Regions from separate parts of the Pseudoalteromonas sp. DSM 26666 genome, predicted to be linked through region 2. Evidence: predicted binding sites of a transcription regulator. Region 2 holds the regulator's gene; each other region holds the start of a gene.

Region 1 (3,285 bases), on a different contig from region 2:
TCATGACCGTGTTGGCCGAATGGCTGACACCATAGAGTATTCAAACGTCGTATTTCCTTTGGCACGATTTGATAGTAACTTGTTAGCACAGTTGCACAAAACCATTGGCTCATCGATGGTGATTGAAGGTGACTGGTTAATCATAAAACATTTATACATTGAACGGCGAATGACACCGCTTAATTTGTTTTTAGAAAATGCAGACGAAAAAAGTGCCGCCGATGCCATTGAAGAGTATGGCCAGGCGCTTAAAGAAATGATTGCCGTGAATATTTTCCCTGGCGATATGCTGTTAAAGAACTTTGGTGTAAGTAAGCACAAACGTATTATTTTTTATGATTACGATGAAGTGCAATATTTAACAGACATGAACTTTAGAGCACTACCCAAAGCAAAAAGTTATGATGATTATTTGATGGATGAACAAAGTTACTCGGTTGCTCCGCAAGATGTATTTCCAGAGCAATTATGTACCTTTGTAATGCCTAACCCAACATATAAACAATTTTTAACCAGTACGCACCCAGAACTACTTGATGTGAGCTTTTGGAAACAAGCACAACAAAATATAAAAAATGGAAAGGTGAGTCATATTTATCCCTATCCTACAGCACAGCGTTTTATCCATTACTGGTAAACGTTAAGGACACACAATGAATATAAGTAAAATAGATTTAAATTTACTGGTTTATCTCGATACGTTACTGCGCGAATGTAACGTTACTCGTGCCGCTAACCAGCTTAGTATTACTCAACCGGCAATGAGTAATGGACTTAAACGCCTACGTAACCTTTTTAACGATCCTATTTTAGTGCGTACCAGTGATGGTATGGTGCCGACCGAGCGCGCTATTGAGTTACAGCCTGTTATTCGCGGTATTTTGATGACGCTTGAAGAAACGCTAGCACCTAATCGCGAATTTGAAGCTAAACAAAGTAAACGCGTGTTTAGAATTATGGCCAGTGACTATGCAGCCAGTACCATGGCACCGCGTTTGTTAGGGAAATTACATGAAGAAGCCCCAGACACCACATTAGATATTTTAACGCCCAGCGATGTAACTTTTCATGATGTAGAAAACGGTAAAGTAGACATGGCAATTAACCGCTTTGAGAACTTACCGCAATCGTTTCATCATAAGCGAATTTGGAAAGATAGCTTTTGCTGTTTAGTAAGATCCGACAACCCTATTATTGAAAACTTTAGCCTAGATAGCTATTTAAAAGCCCGTCATATTTGGGTAAGTAAAACAGGCTTTGGTGTTGGGGTTGGCATGGATCCAAAAGATGTGCAAAAGCTGGGTTGGGTTGACGAAGCGCTCGCACATTTTGGGAAGCATCGAAATATTGCCACGTTTACTCGTAACTACCATGTTGCGATTCATTTAGCGAAAGAAAAAAACCTAGTGGCGACTTTACCTTCAAAAGCGGCCAATATTTATGTAGACGATCCGGGGCTTAAAATACTTGAACCACCCTTTCCAATTCCACCATTTGAACTTGATATGATATGGAGCCCTTTGTTACACAGAGATGCTAGCCATATTTGGTTACGTCAAAAAGTAGCCGAAGTAGCTGAAGAGCTTAAATAACCTTCTTACATGCTTTTATGTAAATTTTGCTTGCTAGCAGTATGTTAGCAAGCTTGCCTAGACCTCCCCATAACAATAAAACCATGAAAAACAATTAGTTAAAAAATAAAACCGCGTTGGAATGCCGCTTGCTTAGTTATCTATGTATTTTAAATTAACAGAGGTCATTATTATGAGCACCCATCAAGGACAAGAGATAAATCATATCACCGACATTATCCAAGTAATGAATAGCGGTATCGACTTTTACGAAAAAGCACAAGATAAAGTACAAGATCCTAGCGTAAGTGCATTATTTCAGCGCATGATCGACGCCCGCAAAGTAAGTGTTGAAAGCTTACAACCCTATGCAATTAATCAACAAGGTGCACGTGAAGATGGCTCTTCGTTCGCGGTAGAAGCACGCAGAGCATTTACCGCTTTGCTCAGTACATTTACTAGCGATAACGACCAAACCTACATTAAAGAGCTTGAAGAAGTAGAAGATAAAACCTTAGAAGAAATTAAAACAGCGTTAAAAAAGCCTCAATCACATGATTGTGAAGCGGCGCTGTCAAAGGTATTGCTTACCATGCAAAGCTGTCATGCTGAAATGAGTAAAATGCAAAAACATTAAGTTTAAAAACTATAAAAGGGCCTTACGGCCCTTTGGTTGTTAAATAACAATAGGAGAGTTATTAGGGTCTGTTGACCTTTTAAGGTTGAATTTGCAGCAGTCTGTTTGGTATTTAGGCAAGACAGAGCCTATGTGGTGTGGTTATTCCCCATAAATAGGCGATAACGCTGCATCAATACCAAACAGGCGCTGCCCGAAGGGTTCTGCCTAGGGGCGATTTACTCTTTGTTGCTCGGTTTTTACTTAGCCCACTAGGTTACAAACCTCGCGCCGCGATTAAACCGCTCCTAGTTTGAACAAATTTTAATCCAAAAAGGTCAACAGACCCTTATTAAAAGCGGTATTCTGCACCTACGTAGTAGTAAGCACCGTTAAAACCAAATGGCGCTGAACGACGAGAGTACTTAAATACCCCATCACTGCTGACAATGGTATTACCTTGAGCATCTACAATAGTACCTGAACGTGAATTACCTATGGTGTTTTCATCAGGGTAAACATCAAATAAGTTATTTGCGCCAATGTTTACCGATAAATTATCAGTTACAAAGTAATTAACTTTAATGTCAGTTAAAATTTCAGCACCGTAAGTCTGGCGACCGCCATCTTCAACTGTGTACTCACCAAAACGATTAAGTGATAAATTAACAGTCCAGTCGTCACGGCGATAAAGTGCACTTAAGTTAATGCGATCTTCTGGTTGCCATTCTTCGATGATAGAAATTTCTTGATCAGAAAACACATCATCGACTGGCACGGTTTCAAGACCAGAACCTGCAGGTGTAAATAACGACACCACATCGGTTTCGGTAAAGTTGGCCGCTAATGTAAAATCAAGCGTGCCGCCTAGGCCTTCTGTATTCCATGTAGCTACAAAGTCGATACCTTGCGTTTCTGTGTCAGCCCCATTTAAGAAAAACTGTCCTGCACCAGCACCCGAGCTAAGTAACGCGGCATCAAGACTGTTTGATAAACCTTTGCCTAAGCGATTACTAATTACAATACGGTCGTCAATATCGATTGAGTAGTAATCAAGCGTTACATTAATATTATCGCTTACGTTATAAACAATACCTA
Region 2 (3,285 bases):
ACGCGACAAAAATGTCAACCGGCCGGTTATCAATCGCATCAAAATTAATAGCTGTTTCGCTCACTAAAATCAAAGCAAGGGGCTCTTGAGCTCCACTCATGCGACCATGTGGAATAGCAATGCCTCGGCCAATGCCTGTACTTCCAAGCTTTTCTCTTGCAGTTAATGCATTAAGAATATCTTGTTGTGTTAAATAGGGCAGCTTATTGTGAGCCAATTCACTGATAAATTCTAAAATTCTTTTTTTACTATTAAAAAGGACCGCAGCTTTACTGCAGTCCTGACAGATAAGTGAGCTTAGTTTCATAGTGTTAGTGTCGAGCAAGTTTCTCTTTGTGTTTAATTACTTGACGATCTAGCTTGTCAATGAGCGAGTCTATAGCGGCATACATATCTTGATGCTCAGTAGAGGCAAAAATCTCAGCGCCACTAACATGAACGGTTGCTTCAGCTTTTTGGTTTAGTTTTTCTACATCGAGAATAACGTGCACATTCGTTATGTGATCAGTGTGCCTCTGTAACTTCGAAAATTTACTATTTACGTAGTCTCTAAGCGAGTCGGTAATATCTACATGGCGACCAGTTAAATTCAGTTGCATAAACATTTTCCTCTTTGTTGTACGCCTTAAATCAAACTTTTACGTTGATTAGACGGGGGAATAGCTAGAGATTCGCGATATTTTGCAATGGTTCTCCTCGCTACTTTAATTCCTTGCTCTGCCAATATATCTGCAATTTTACTATCACTCAATGGTTTAGCTGAGTTTTCTGCAGCGATTAATTTTTTAATTAATGCACGTATTGCTGTTGATGAACATTCGCCACCATTTTCAGTACTTACATGGCTTGAAAAGAAATATTTAAGCTCAAAAATGCCACGTGGTGTATGCATGTATTTTTGCGTAGTAACACGCGATATAGTCGACTCATGCATTTCCACCATTTCAGCCACATCGTTAAGCACCATAGGCTTCATAGCCTCAGGACCGTGTTCAAAAAAGGCCTGTTGCTGCTGCACAATACAGTTGGTTACTTTAAGTAGCGTGTCATTCCTACTTTCTAAGCTTTTTATAAACCATTTAGCCTCTTGTAAGTGCGAGCGAATAAACTGGCTATCACCACTTGATTTAACCGTACGCGACATAGCTGCATATTGGCTATTTACTCTGATCTTAGGCATGCTATCTGGGTTTAATTCAACTACCCAACGACCTTTAACTTTCTTAACCGACACATCAGGAATAACGTATTCAGACTCTTCTCTAACAATAGTGTCTGCCGGTTTTGGGCTGAGCGTATGAATCAACGTCATGATTTCTTTAAGCTCATCTTCTTTAAGCTTTGTTTTTTTCATTAACGTGCGATAGTCACGTGCAGCAAGTAAATCAATATGATCGGTTAAGATCATTTTTGTTTCGTTTAAAAAAGGTGTGTCTTTATCAAATTGATTTAGCTGAATACACAAGCACTCTTGTAAACTACGCGCGGCTATTCCCACTGGATCAAATAGTTGAATACGCTTTAGTACCGCTTCTATTTCGTCAAGTTCAACTTCATCTTCGCCGTCGTTTTCTTGGTTAAAGCTTTCTAATATTTCTTCACAGCTAAGGGTTAGAATCCCTGAATCGTCCACAGCTTCTACAATTGCAATAGCTATCGCTTCATCGGTAGGACTAAACGGCGTCAGTTGAAGTTGCCACATTAAATACTCATGCAGCGTTTCAGTCGAAGAGCCTTGATAAATAGATTCATCTTCTGGCATTGGGCCCGATGAAGAGGCAGGCGCAGCGCTCATATATTCATCCCAAGTAACATCCATAGCCATATCATCGCTAATGGTGTCTTTGGTCATTGCTTCGCCGCTATCTTGCTCATACTCGCTAGGTTTATCGTCAGCTGAGGCACTTAGCGTTAAGTCATCGTTATCGGCTTTTTGTTCGTTTTTACCTGCAGTGTCTTCGCTGTAATCGTGTTCTTCAACTTCAAGCAAGGGGTTGCTATCGAGCGCTTCTTGAATTTCTTGCTGGAGATCCAATGTACTGAGTTGCAATAAGCGAATTGCTTGTTGCAACTGTGGAGTCATTGTAAGTTGCTGGCCCATGCGCAGCTGTAATGATTGCCTCATGTATCTCTAACAATCCTTTTAAATTAGTATAATTAATCTTAGCAGATGCTTAGTGTAATAACACACATATTAGAGCTTGAACTGCTCGCCTAAATAAACATCGCGTACTGTTTTATCGTTTAATACATATTCTGGAGTGCCTGATGCAATTAACTCCCCATGAGAAACTATGTAGGCTTTTTCACAAACATCAAGAGTTTCGCGTACGTTGTGATCTGTGATAAGTACGCCAATTCCTCGGTTTTTAAGATGCTCTATAATCTTTTTAATATCTAATACTGAGATAGGATCAACCCCCGCAAAGGGTTCGTCTAAAAGGATAAATTTAGGGTTTGCTGCTAACGCGCGAGCAATTTCAACGCGGCGACGTTCACCACCTGATAAAGCCATACCTTGACTATCGCGGATATGCTGAATGCTAAATTCATCAAGTAAATTATTTAAGGTATCTTCGCGTTGTTGTTTATTTAATTCTTTACGTGTTTCTAAGATAGCCATTAAGTTTTGATAAACAGTCAGCTTTCTAAAAATAGACGACTCTTGCGGTAAATAACCAATCCCTAAACGCGCTCGGCTGTGCATCGGTAATAAAGTAATATCTTTATCATCAATTGATATTTTGCCTTTATCGCTAGGCACAAGGCCTACAATCATATAAAAAGTGGTGGTTTTACCTGCACCATTAGGGCCAAGTAACCCCACAATACTGCCAGCTTCAACCTCTAGGCCAACGTTTTTTACAACTTCACGACCTTTGTAGCTTTTAGCTAATAGCTCTGCTTTTAATGTGCTCATGGTTGACCTTTATCATCTTCTTTTTTATTTTCAACAGGGACTAAAATAGTGTGTACACGGTCTGTTGAGTTTTCGTCTTTTTCTGCGCTAATTAACTGCTGCTCGATATCGTAAGTGATACTTTTAGCTGTTATTTTTTGACCTGCTTGAGCAATGCTTGCATCGCCGATTAAGGTTAAAAAACGCAGCGACACATCGTAACGCACTTCATTAGCACTGGCGCTCATTATGGTGCCATCAGCTTGTGTTTCTTCAAAATATGCAGGGCTGCCTGTGGCAATTAATAACTGTTTGTTATCGCCTAGGTCATCGCGTTTATGCACTTCTAAACGGTCAGCTGTGATACGGCGATTACCATGAATAAT
Region 3 (3,285 bases), on a different contig from region 2:
GGCTTTGGTGATAGCAGTATAAACTTGTTGGTGTGGTTTTGGATCAAATACCCTGGTGAGCCTGATTTTATGACGGTGCGTCACAAAGGGGTTGTGGCAGTTAAGCAAGCACTCGATGCGGCTGATATTAGTATTCCGTTTCCTATTCGTACGTTGGATTTTGGTATTAAAGGCGGTGAAAAACTCGATGCCATGATAAGCGATAAAATAAGTCAGCAGTCAGCAAATAAAGAGGGTGACAATAATACTTATGCAAGCCAAGGTGAGTAAATAATTTAAAACCCCGAAGGTAAAAGCATTGGGAAATAGTTACTGACTATCAGCGCGTTTTTACAAAGTAAAACGCGCTTTTTATAATAAATAATATAAGGGTCTGTTGACCTTTGCGGATTAAAATTAGTTCAAACTAAGAGCTATTTAATCGCGACGCGAGGTTTGTTGCCTAGTGGGCTCGATAACTGCTCCTGCGTTATTCTACTGGGTAAGAATAAGTAAAAACCGAGCAAAGCTTCCGCGTCCTGCTCACGCTCCTTACCACCATCCATGTAGGCAACAAAGAGTAAATGTCCCTGGACAGCACCCTTGGCTAAATACCAAACAGACTACTGCAAATTCAACCTTGAAAGAACAACAGACCCAATTGATAATCTGAAGTAATTAAAGCCTTGCGCTAACTGCCTTAAAAACGCCTCAATTAGAAAACTATATCGATAAGGTTTCTCATCTCAAAATAGATTATTTAATCAACCGAACTAGAGCCCAAGCTTGATGTAAGCTCTTTATAATAAGTGTCTATAAACAAAGGTTTCAAAAGTATAAGCAGCTGCAATGAGCGTCGCGATTGGTGCGTAAACTAAAAGGCTTTTAATTAAGTATTTAAACTGGCTTGGGAATATGCTCTGCAGTGAATTATATTGTGCAAACCATAAAAAAGCGCCGCTTGTGTTGGAGAAACAAGCAGCGCTGAGGGATAAGTTAAGTGTATTAGTTAAGAAAAAGTTGTATTAAATGACACTAATTTTGTTATGAATGATTTTAACCCCATCCATATTTTCTAAAAACTTTTGTGCAAGAGCGCGTTCAAAACCGTTATTGGCTTCACCTTTAAGTTCAACGTCACCGTCATTAACGTGTACGTTTAGTTTTTCTAACTTTAAATTTGGGTTAGTGCGCAATTCATGAGTAATAGATTGTTGTAAATTAGGTTGTGTAGCCACACTGCTAACTACAGCTAAATGCGTTGCTGCACTGACTTTAAAAGCAGAGACTAATAAAAATAAACAACAAAACGAAATAAAACCGATAGTAAATTTAATGCGACTCATAACTATATCCTTAGTGTGTTACTAAAAAACAACGCCATTACTCGGCGTTTTAATACTCGTATATTCGATAGGGTTACAAGTTTCATTCCAAGATTAACTATTTGAAATAACTTACTATTTTATTAATTAGTTATTCAGCTAAGTATTTTTTACATATTACTATGAATAGCTTACTCACTGTTTTTAAGCCACAAAAAAGCCGACAAACGTCGGCTCAATTAAATGTGTTAAAGCTAAAGCTATTTTTTCTTTTTAGCTTTGGCTTTTTTCTTTGCTTTCATTTTTACTGGATCTTTACGCTTTTTAACCGGTGGCTTGGCTTCTTTATGCTTTGGTTCTAATCCTTTAAATACACGGCGTTTTAGCTTTTGCTCTATGTAACGTTCTACTTTGTAAAGTATGCCAATGTCGTGCGCTTCAATGAGTGAAATTGCAATACCTTTTTTACCCGCGCGACCTGTACGGCCAATACGGTGTACGTATACATCTGCAGTGCGAGGCATATCAAAATTAATTACGTGGCTTATATCAGCTACATCAATACCGCGGGCCGCCACATCGGTAGCGACTAAAATACGGGTTTTGCCACTGTGGAAGTTTTCCATGGCTTTCATGCGTTTGTCTTGTGGCATTTCACCACGTAACCACGCAGCTTTTACGCCGTTATTAGTAAGCTCACCAATTAGGGTTTCAAGGCGCTCACGGGTTTTTACAAACACAATCGCTTTACTTACATCAGGGCCATTTAAGGTGTTAACTAATAGCTCTAGTTTATGGCGGTAGTCGTCGGCTAAATGAACCCATTGATGAATTTTAGCTTTTTCTTTGCGTGATGATTCGGCTTCAAGTAGCGCGGGGTCGTTTAAAATACGCTCAGCAAATAATTCTACGCTATCGCCCTCAAGGGTGGCTGAGAATAAAAAGCACTGACGACGGTTTTTAGCTTCATCACAAATGCGCAGCATTTCTTTACGAAAACCCATGTCGAGCATGCGGTCGGCTTCATCAAGAATGAGCATTTCTACGTTTTCTGCGTGGAAGTTCTCGGTTTCCAAATACTCCATTAAACGCCCAGGTGTGGCGATTAAAATGTCATTATTATTTTCAAAAATTTCTTTGTGTGTACCGTAGTTTATACCGCCGGTAACCACCCCAATTTTTAACTGGGTTTGTTTTGCAAGTAACTCACATTGTTCATGAATTTGATAAGCAAGCTCGCGCGTTGGGGTCATAATTAATACCCGTGCAAAGCCCGGATCACGACGCGGAAAATCCATTAAATATTGAATTGCCGGAATTAAAAATGCCGCCGTTTTACCTGTACCTGTTGGTGCAGACGCTAAAATATCGCGTCCTTGCAACGCCTCAGGAATGGCTTGTTGTTGAATGCTAGTGGGGGTTTCATAGCCCATTTTATTAATAGCATTGAGTAGCTTATCATCAAGATCAAATTCAGAAAATTGCATAGAGTGTCAAAAATAGGGGACAATTGCCGTTAATTATACGCACTTAAACCTGCTTGGTGAATGAAAAGGTGAAAAAATGTCTGGTTTTGCATTTAAACAATTTAAGGTTGAGCACGACCAGTGCGCCATGAAGGTCTCTACCGATGGTATTTTACTGGGCGCATGGGCTGATTTAAGCCACGCAAATACGTTACTTGATATAGGAACAGGCACAGGGTTACTGGCTCTAATGTGTAAGCAACGAGCGCCACATTTAAAGGTGAGTGCGGTTGAAGTTGATGAAGCCGCCTACCAGCAGGCTTTACAAAATTGCCAGCAAAGTCCTTGGCCGGATATTAGTATTTACCATCAGCCTATTCAGCAGTTTGAGGCTGCAGGTTTATTTGATTGTGTTATAGCTAATCCGCCTTATTTTAATCAAAGTTTAAAAGGTGATAATGCAGCGCGAAATACCGCTCGCCATACCGATGGTTTAAGCTTTGCAGAACTGCTTG

What was found. The regulator sigma-54, encoded in region 2, starts transcription at its own class of promoters, with help from an activator protein. The targets are predictions, from matches to a motif close to GTTGGCACGNNNNTNGNNT.
Region 1: the regulator sigma-54 is predicted to act here: its motif matches at 1,708-1,726, upstream of BM380_RS03425 (ferritin-like domain-containing protein).
Region 3: the regulator sigma-54 is predicted to act here: its motif matches at 1,399-1,417, upstream of BM380_RS07480 (BON domain-containing protein).

What each region holds. Positions count from the first base shown of each region.
Region 1 is NZ_FPAR01000001.1:757,838-761,122, forward strand. It holds gene aceK (bifunctional isocitrate dehydrogenase kinase/phosphatase) at 1-637, shown strand, start outside; gene BM380_RS03420 (LysR family transcriptional regulator) at 654-1,592, shown strand; gene BM380_RS03425 (ferritin-like domain-containing protein) at 1,765-2,208, shown strand; gene BM380_RS03430 (TonB-dependent receptor plug domain-containing protein) at 2,540-3,285, opposite strand, start outside.
Region 2 is NZ_FPAR01000007.1:18,836-22,120, reverse strand. It holds gene ptsN (PTS IIA-like nitrogen regulatory protein PtsN) at 1-307, opposite strand, end outside; gene hpf (ribosome hibernation promoting factor) at 312-599, opposite strand; gene BM380_RS13465 (RNA polymerase factor sigma-54) at 626-2,125, opposite strand; gene lptB (LPS export ABC transporter ATP-binding protein) at 2,195-2,920, opposite strand; gene lptA (lipopolysaccharide transport periplasmic protein LptA) at 2,917-3,285, opposite strand, start outside.
Region 3 is NZ_FPAR01000003.1:284,691-287,975, forward strand. It holds gene BM380_RS07475 (mechanosensitive ion channel family protein) at 1-270, shown strand, start outside; gene BM380_RS07480 (BON domain-containing protein) at 1,005-1,325, opposite strand; gene srmB (ATP-dependent RNA helicase SrmB) at 1,565-2,791, opposite strand; gene BM380_RS07490 (tRNA1(Val) (adenine(37)-N6)-methyltransferase) at 2,868-3,285, shown strand, end outside.